Regions from separate parts of the Ralstonia sp. 24A2 genome, predicted to be linked through region 1. Evidence: riboswitches for the same ligand, from Rfam matches in the RefSeq annotation. Region 1 holds a riboswitch; the other holds the start of a gene.
What was found. A riboswitch is a leader RNA that binds a small molecule or an ion and turns the genes downstream of it on or off. The one in region 1 is predicted to bind ZMP and ZTP.
Positions count from the first base shown of each region.

Region 2: it holds a riboswitch for ZMP and ZTP, as region 1 does, so the genes downstream of both, ACS13N_RS07130 (tetrahydrofolate dehydrogenase/cyclohydrolase catalytic domain-containing protein) here and glyA (serine hydroxymethyltransferase) in region 1, are expected to answer to the same signal.

Region 1 is NZ_JBPVZD010000002.1:1,502,827-1,507,032, forward strand. Features, by position in the region: gene ACS13N_RS11935 (type IV pilin protein) at 1-95, shown strand, start outside; gene nrdR (transcriptional regulator NrdR) at 123-587, opposite strand; gene glyA (serine hydroxymethyltransferase) at 703-1,950, opposite strand; ZMP/ZTP riboswitch at 2,089-2,224, opposite strand; gene ydfG (bifunctional NADP-dependent 3-hydroxy acid dehydrogenase/3-hydroxypropionate dehydrogenase YdfG) at 2,365-3,117, shown strand; gene ybgC (tol-pal system-associated acyl-CoA thioesterase) at 3,208-3,612, shown strand; gene tolQ (protein TolQ) at 3,609-4,206, shown strand, end outside.
Region 2 is NZ_JBPVZD010000002.1:495,171-499,376, forward strand. Features, by position in the region: gene ACS13N_RS07120 (ABC transporter ATP-binding protein) at 1-1,272, shown strand, start outside; gene ACS13N_RS07125 (hypothetical protein) at 1,387-1,878, shown strand; ZMP/ZTP riboswitch at 1,942-2,024, shown strand; gene ACS13N_RS07130 (tetrahydrofolate dehydrogenase/cyclohydrolase catalytic domain-containing protein) at 2,164-3,003, shown strand; gene ACS13N_RS07135 (DUF2946 domain-containing protein) at 3,311-3,706, shown strand; gene ACS13N_RS07140 (transporter) at 3,834-4,206, shown strand, end outside.

The sequences.
Region 1 (4,206 bases):
CGCAACTACCAGACACCTGCGGCACCTACACGATTAACCAATTGGGCCAGCAGAATAACCAAAACAACACGACTGCAACTGCGCAGTGCTGGTAACAAAAAAGGCCCCCTAGGGGGCCTTTCTCATTTGCGCGCACTCGTCGCCGCAACTTCATCCAGCACGTCACGAAACTCCGCCAGATCCTCAAAACTCCGGTACACCGACGCAAACCGGATGTACCCGATCTTGTCCAGCCGCTTGAGTTCGCGCATGACCAGTTCACCCACGCGGTCGCTGCCGATTTCCTTCTCGCCGTGGCTGAGGAGTTTTTCTTCGATGCGGGCGATGGCCTCGTCGATGGCCTCGGCGGAGACAGGGCGCTTACGTAGCGCCAGGCGCATGGAATCCTTGACCTTGGCGCGGTCGTAATCGACGCGGCTGCCGTTCTTTTTGACGACGGCGGGGAAGAACAGCTCGATGCGCTCGTAGGTCGTGAAGCGGCGGTCGCAGGACTCGCACTTGCGGCGCCGGCGCACGGTGTCGCCTTCCTCCGACATGCGAGTCTCAATCACCTGGGTGGCCGCGTGGCCGCAAAAGGGGCATTTCATGCCGCGCTCCTCGGGAACCTCAAACGCACTGCGCTAAAAGAACAACGCCGCGATGGCCGGGGTGACCATCGCGGCAGAGTACTACGTGGCCAGTTGCCCGGCCATGGTCAAGCGCTTAGGCGTAGACCGGGAACTGCTTGGTCAGCTCAGCCACCTTGGCGCGCACGGCGGCGATGTTCGCTTCGTCGTGCGGGTTGTCCAGCACGTCGGCGATCAGGTGTGCAACCTTCACGGCCTCGGCTTCCTTGAAGCCGCGCGTGGTCATGGCCGGCGAGCCCAGGCGCACGCCCGAGGTCACGAACGGTTTTTCCGGGTCATTCGGAATCGCGTTCTTGTTGACGGTGATGTGCGCGTCGCCCAGCACCTTCTCGGCTTCCTTGCCGGTGATGTTCTTGGCACGCAGGTCCACCAGCATCACGTGGCTCTCGGTGCGGCCCGACACGATACGCAGGCCACGGGCCATCAGCGTTTCGGCCATGGCACGAGCGTTCTTCACCACTTGCTCCTGGTACGCCTTGAACTCCGGCGACAGCGCTTCCTTGAATGCCACTGCCTTGCCGGCGATCACGTGCATCAGCGGGCCACCCTGGATCCCCGGGAAGATCGCCGAGTTGATGGCCTTCTCGTGCTCGGCCTTCATCAGGATCACGCCGCCGCGCGGGCCGCGCAGGCTCTTGTGGGTGGTCGTGGTGACGAAGTCAGCGTGCGGTACCGGGTTCGGGTACACGCCTGCGGCGATCAGGCCGGCGTAGTGGGCCATGTCCACCATGAAGTACGCGCCGATCGCCTTGGCGATCTTGCCAATGCGCTCGAAGTCGATGCGCAGCGCAAAGGCGGAAGCGCCAGCGATGATCAGCTTGGGCTTCTTCTCTTGCGCCAGGGCTTCCAGCGCGTCGTAATCGATGTCTTCTTGCGCGTTCAGGCCGTAGCTGACGACGTTGAACCACTTGCCGCTCATGTTGAGCGCCATGCCGTGCGTCAGGTGACCGCCTTCGGCCAAGCTCATGCCCATGATTGTGTCGCCCGGCTTGAGCACGGCGAAGAACACGCCCTGGTTGGCCTGCGAGCCGGAGTTCGGCTGCACGTTGGCCGCTTCAGCGCCAAACAGTTGCTTCACGCGGTCGATGGCGAGCTGTTCAACCACGTCCACATATTCGCAGCCGCCGTAGTAGCGCTTGCCGGGGTAGCCCTCGGCGTACTTGTTGGTCAGTTGCGAGCCCTGCGCGGCCATCACGGCCGGCGAGGTGTAGTTCTCGGAGGCAATCAGCTCGATGTGATCTTCCTGGCGCTGATTTTCCTTCTGGATGGCGGCAAAGATCTCGGGATCGATCTGGTCGATCGTATAGCGGCTGCGTTCGAACATGGCGAGTGTCTGGTCTGAAACGAAACGGAAAAAACGGAGATCGGGTGTGGCGGGCTGGCTTCGGGAAACATGCGCGCGGCTTGGACGCTGTCTCGGCGTTGACCGATGGCAGCGGGTGCCCAAGTCACCCTGCTTCCCATTCGCTGCCCAGGCGAGCGGCAGGCGTCGTTGTGCATGACGCCAGAAACCTTGCGCTTCCTCGTGGTCGGTGCCCACTGCCGAGGTCTGCGGTGTGTTGCTGCAGCCCCGGGATTCGCCAGTCGCGCAAGGTGGAATGGTTGCCCGCGAGTGTACGACAGGCCCTTGACTGCCGCAAGGCGCGGGGCGCTTGCCCAAGCACATTGCGACGCAACAGGCGGCAACGCTTCAGGTAAACTCTGTTTTTCGCATTTTTTCAGGCTTGGAGACACTTCCATGATCGTATTCGTGACCGGTGCAACTGCCGGGTTCGGTGCAGCCATCGCGCGGCGTTTCGTGCGGGAAGGCCATCGTGTGATCGCGGCTGGCCGCCGTCAGGATCGTCTGGATGCGCTCAAGGCCGAACTGGGCGACGCGCTTCTGCCGGTCGTGCTGGATGTGCTGGATGCCGCCGCTGTTGCGGCGTTGCCGGGCTCGCTGCCCGAGGACTGGCGCGACGTCGACGTGCTGGTCAACAACGCTGGCCTGGCGCTTGGTCTGGAACCCGCCCAACGCGCAGACCTGACCGACTGGGATCGCATGATCGGTACCAACTGCTCCGGCTTGGTTCATATGACGCGTGCGTTGCTTCCGGCCATGGTCGAGCGCAATCGTGGTCATGTCATCAACATTGGCTCGATTGCCGGGACGTACCCGTACCCGGGCGGCAACGTATATGGTGCGACCAAGGCGTTCGTGCGCCAATTCTCGCTGAACCTGCGTGCCGACCTGACCGGCACCCGCGTGCGCGTATCGAACATCGAGCCGGGCCTGTGCTCGGGCACCGAGTTCTCCAACGTCCGTTTCAAGGGCGACGATGCCCGCGTGGATAAGGTCTACGAAGGCACGGAGGCGCTCACCGCCGACGACATCGCCGAGGCGGTCTACTGGATGGCGGCGCTCCCAGCGCACTTCAATGTCAACGCAATCGAGCTCATGCCCGTTTGCCAGTCATTCTCGGCCACGAGCTTGACGCGGGACATGGCTTAAATCGTGTCATGCAGGGTTTGCCACAGCGTGCAAGCCCTCGGCCGGCCGGTGGATGGCTGGCCGTCACATGAGCCTTGGTAAAATTGCCGGATGTCTTCTTTTGACTGGAACCTGCGCGTGTATTGGGAAGATACCGACGCAGGCGGTGTAGTGTTCTACGCCAACTATCTGAAATTCTTTGAGCGCGCCCGCACTGAGTGGCTCCGCGCGCTCGGGGTCGACCAGCAGGCGCTGGCCGACACGACCGGGGCCATTTTCGTGGTGCGCAGCACCGCTGTGGACTACCGCGCACCTGCCCGCCTAGATGACCTGGTGCAGATCCGTTCGCGTATGGAACGGGTTGGCCCAGCGTCGGTCCAATTTGCCCAAGAAGGCTGGCGTGGCGACGTTCTGCTCGCATCAGGCACGATTCGTGTTGGATGTGTCGACCGGCTCACATTCCGGCCGACCCCGATCCCCGCTCCCGTACTCGCAACCATCAAAGCCGCCGCATGAATCCCGTCGAGGTCACACAAGATCTGTCGATCGTCTCGCTGGTGCTGCACGCCAGTCTGTTGGTCCAATTTGTCATGGGCCTGTTGCTGGTGATGTCGCTGTTCTCCTGGACGTACATCTTCCGCAAGGCATTTGCACTGCGCGCTGCGCGCAGCCAGACCGAATCGTTCGAACGCGAATTCTGGGCCGGCGGCGATCTGCAGGCGCTGTATCAAAGCGCCGCCAACAACCGCCACAACACCGGCGCGCTGGAACGCATCTTTGAAGCCGGCATGCGCGAATACCTCAAGACGCGTGAGCAGCAGCGTGGCGGTGGCGACCCGAGTGCCATCCTCGATGCTGCCCGCCGCGCCATGCGTGCCGCCTATCAGCGCGAAATGGATTCGCTTGAATCGCACCTGCCGTTCCTGGCGTCGGTCGGTTCGGTCAGCCCGTACATCGGCCTGTTCGGCACGGTGTGGGGGATCATGAACGCCTTCCGCGGCCTGTCCAACGTGCAGCAGGCCACGTTGTCTGCTGTGGCGCCGGGTATTGCCGAAGCGCTGGTCGCCACGGCCATCGGCCTGTTTGCGGCCATCCCGGCGGTGATCGCCT
Region 2 (4,206 bases), 1.0 Mb from region 1:
GGTTTGGATATCAACATCCGCGAGGGCGAGATCGTCGCCATGCTGGGCAAGTCCGGCTCGGGCAAATCGACCCTGCTGCGCATCATGGCGGGTCTGGTGCGTGCGGATCGCGGCCAGGTGCTGTTCCGCGGGCGCGAATACAGCGGCCCGGTGCAGGGCATTGCGATGGTGTTCCAGTCGTTTGCGCTGTTCCCGTGGCTGACGGTGCAGCAAAACGTGGAGCTGGGCCTGGAAGCGCAAGGTGTGGGCAAGGCCGAGCGCGAAGAGCGCGCTGAGCAGGCCATCGACCTGATCGGCCTGTCGGGCTTCAACAGCGCATTGCCGCGCGAGTTGTCGGGCGGCATGCGCCAGCGTGTGGGCATTGCGCGTGCGCTGGTGACCGAGCCTGACCTGCTGCTGATGGACGAAGCGTTCTCCGCACTCGACGTGCTGACCGGCGAGAACCTGCGCGACGAAATGCTCGACCTGTGGGAAGACCGCCGCACCAAGATCAAGGCCATCCTGATCGTCTCGCACAACATTGAAGAGGCGGTGATGATGGCGGACCGCATCGTCATCCTCTCCAGCGATCCGGGGCGTATCCGTGCCGAGGTGCGCGTGCCGTTCCCGCGCCCGCGCAACCGGGATTCCGCCGCTGTGCGCAACCTCATCGACGAGGTGTACGGCCTGATGACCTCGCCGGAGCGCGTGGGTGTGCACGTGGGCGCCGAGTCTGCTGCGCAGCAACTCGCCTATCGCCTGCCGGAAGCCGAGATCGGCCAGATGGAGGCGATTCTCGACTTGCTGGTCGAAGCCCCGTTCAATGGCCGCGCAGACTTGCCGCACCTGGCCGAAGAAGCCGGCGTGACCGACGACGACCTGCTCCCCGCCTGCGAAGCGCTGGCCCTGCTGCAGCTCGCCACCATCGAGCGTGGCGACATCATCGTCACCCCGTTCGGCAAGACCTACATGGAAACCGAGCCGCCCGAGCGCAAGGTGCTGTTCGGCCAGAAGCTGCTGGAGCAGGTGGCGCTGGCCTCGCACATCCGCGCGGAGCTGGAAACCAACGAAGACGGCGAGATTCGCGAAGAGCAGATCCTGCGCGAACTGGAGGCCTACCTCAAGCCCGAAGAAGCCGAGCGCGTGCTCAAGATCGGTATTGAGTGGGGCCGCTACGGCGAGGTGTACGAGTACGTGTACAACACCGGCATGCTGACCCTGCCCCGTGAAGAGCGCGAGGAACGCGAAGAGCGTGAAGCGCAGGAAGGTGGGGATGGCGCGGCTGGGGCGTAAGACGGCGCCCTTTGGTTGTTCCCCAAGAAAGAGCCGCACGATGCGGCTCTTTTCTGTTCAAGTGTTGGTATCGGTTCTCGGTAGCGTGAAGCCAGCGGTTATCACCGCGGCAGCATGACCTGCATCCTCAAACGCAAACAAGAAGGAGCAAACATGGTGGTATCCCCTGAACAACTGAGCGCGTTGTTGACCAACTGCGCCGATTTCGCGCGGACGATGCTCGAACGTGCCGGGGATTTCTATCCGTTTGGTGCCACCTTGTCGAAGGATGGCACGCTCGGATCGGTCGGTGGCTACAACGGGCAAGAGCGACCGAAACCGCTGGAGATCTACACGTTGCTCGCTCAGGCCTTCAAGGCCGATGCCCTCAACGGCAACGTGTTGGCCACGGCACTTGCGGCGAACGTCAACATCCCGCCGGAATACTCGCCAAGCGCACCCGATGGGGTGCGTGTGCATGTGGAAGCAGCAGGCTATTCTCGCTTCATCTACATCCCCTATCGCATCACCAAGCGGGGGTTCCTGAAGAAGACATTTGTCGTCGAGTTTGACGAGTGGTTTGCTGTGGAAATCCCACCGCAGTTCTTTCAAGGCAGCGGCGGCTAGTTCGTTACCGGCCAAGTCGGTCTCGACAAGGCATTGGCATCCATCGCACAAAGCCAGATAATTGCTGCGCTACGCGACTGGCGAGACAGGATGGGCCACCATCGGGAAGCGTAGCGGCTGCGCCGCCGTTCGCCTGGGCACATTGGTATTCGTTCCTACGAGCCTCACCAATCTTCGCCCGACATTCTTCATCGATCTCTCCACGCACCGCAGGCGGCCGTCATGCAGTTGCCATGAGCAAAGAGATTGAGATGGAGATGTGCGCGAACCACCGCGAGCATAGCCATGACAATCATTCTCGATGGAAAATCAGTCGCAGCGCACTTCGAAGGTGTGCTCTCAGAGCGCGTCAGCGCATTCAAAACGCGACACGGTTACGTGCCGGTGCTCGCCACCATCCTGGTCGGCGCCGACCCATCGTCGGCAACCTACGTAAAGATGAAAGGTAACGCCTGTCGACGCGTTGGCATGGCGTCCAAGGCGATCGAGCTGCCGGAATCTTCAACAACGTCCGATGTGCTTGCCGTCATCGACGCATTGAACGCAGACCCGCACGTGCAAGGCATCCTGCTGCAGCACCCGGTGCCCAAGCACGTCAACGAGCGCCTGTGCTTTGACCGTATCCACGTGACCAAGGATGTGGATGGCGTGACGAGTCACGGTTTCGGCCGGATGGCATTGGGGGAGCCCGCGTTTGGTTCGGCCACACCGGCAGGCATCATGCGCTTGCTGGCGCACTACAACATCGACGTGGCCGGCAAGCGTGCAGTTGTCATCGGCCGTAGCGCCATCCTTGGCAAGCCGATGGCGCTCATGCTGTCGAACGCGAATGCCACCGTTACGCTCTGCCATTCCAGAACCATCCATCTGCAGGACGAGGTACGTCGTGCCGACATCGTCGTTGCGGCCGTGGGCAAACCGAGGTTTGTGTGCAGCGACTGGATTGCCGACAACGCCGTCGTCATCGATGCGGGCTATCACAATGGCGGCATTGGAGACGTCGACCACAGCGGCCTGGTTGGACGCTGTGCCGCCGTGACACCCGTGCCTGGCGGCGTTGGTCCGATGACCATCTCAACGTTGATCGGGCACACGCTCACTGCGGCTGAGCAGTCCACCAGCTGAAGCACCGAGCACACCCGGAAGGCGCCTCCACATGAGAGCCCCGAAGTGCCACGCCTTGTCTGGGGTGGTCTTCGGCGCTGTGGTCAGTTTCTGCCGCACGGCAAGCCACGAAAGTCAGCCCTGGCAGGTAACGCCGTGAAGACGTCCCACGGACGGCCCTGTCAGGACACGGCGGATCATCACCCTGCATGCGCTCAAACAGAGGGCAACGTCGCTCTCGCGCTGTTCTGGATGTCGATGCCTTTTTGCGGTGTAATACCGCGCATCCGCACATGCTGGCGACGTCCGGCCGTTCCCACAGCCCACCATGCATTTCGCTCGCACCCGCAAGACATTGACTGCCTGGCTTGGCCTGGTAGCGATGGCGCTCGTGCTGTTTGCGCCGATGGTGAGCCAAGCGCTGGAGCGGCATGAACTGCGGGTGTTCGAGCAAAGCATGCCGCTGTGCGAGGCGAAGACGCCTGCCGCCGTCGTCGCTGAGCTGCCCATCGGGTCGATCTGGCACGACATGCCCTCCGGCCACCAAGTGGCATGCGGCTATTGCGATCTGCTGGCAGAGCATGTGCTGGCGCCGACCATCCTCCCCCCGATGGCGACGCCAGCCCCCGTCCATGCAATCGCATGGGCTCCGGAACCCGGTCGGTTGTCTGCGCACAAAGCGCGCCATGCCGGGCGGCCACGCGACTCCCCCACCCTCCTCTGACCACGTTGACCGGGGCACCAAGCGCACGTCGCATCGCACCCGGCCGGCGCCGTTTCAGGCAAGACATCGTGCGATGCACCCATGACCGTTTGGGGCGCGCACGCATCTATCAGAGTGAGGAATCTTCATGACAACGCCATCCAACATCGTCCGGCGCATTGCACTGCTCGTCTGCGCCACCGGCGTGTTTGCACCTGTCGCAGCACATGCCTGCGCCACCTGTGGCTGTTCGCTCAGCACCGACGCAGCGATGGGCTACTCGGCCATCCCGGGTTGGCGCATCAGCTTCGATTACACCTACCTCCCGCAGAACCAGCTGCGCAGCGGTACGCACTCGGTCACGCCGGCGCAGGCCGCAAGCATTAACGACGCGGGTGGCAATCAGGAGGTGGAGCGCCAGACCATCAACCGTTACATCAACCTCGGCATCAACTACAGCCCGAACAGCAGCTGGAGCTTTGGCGCGATCGTGCCCTATGTGGACCGCAGCCACACGACCT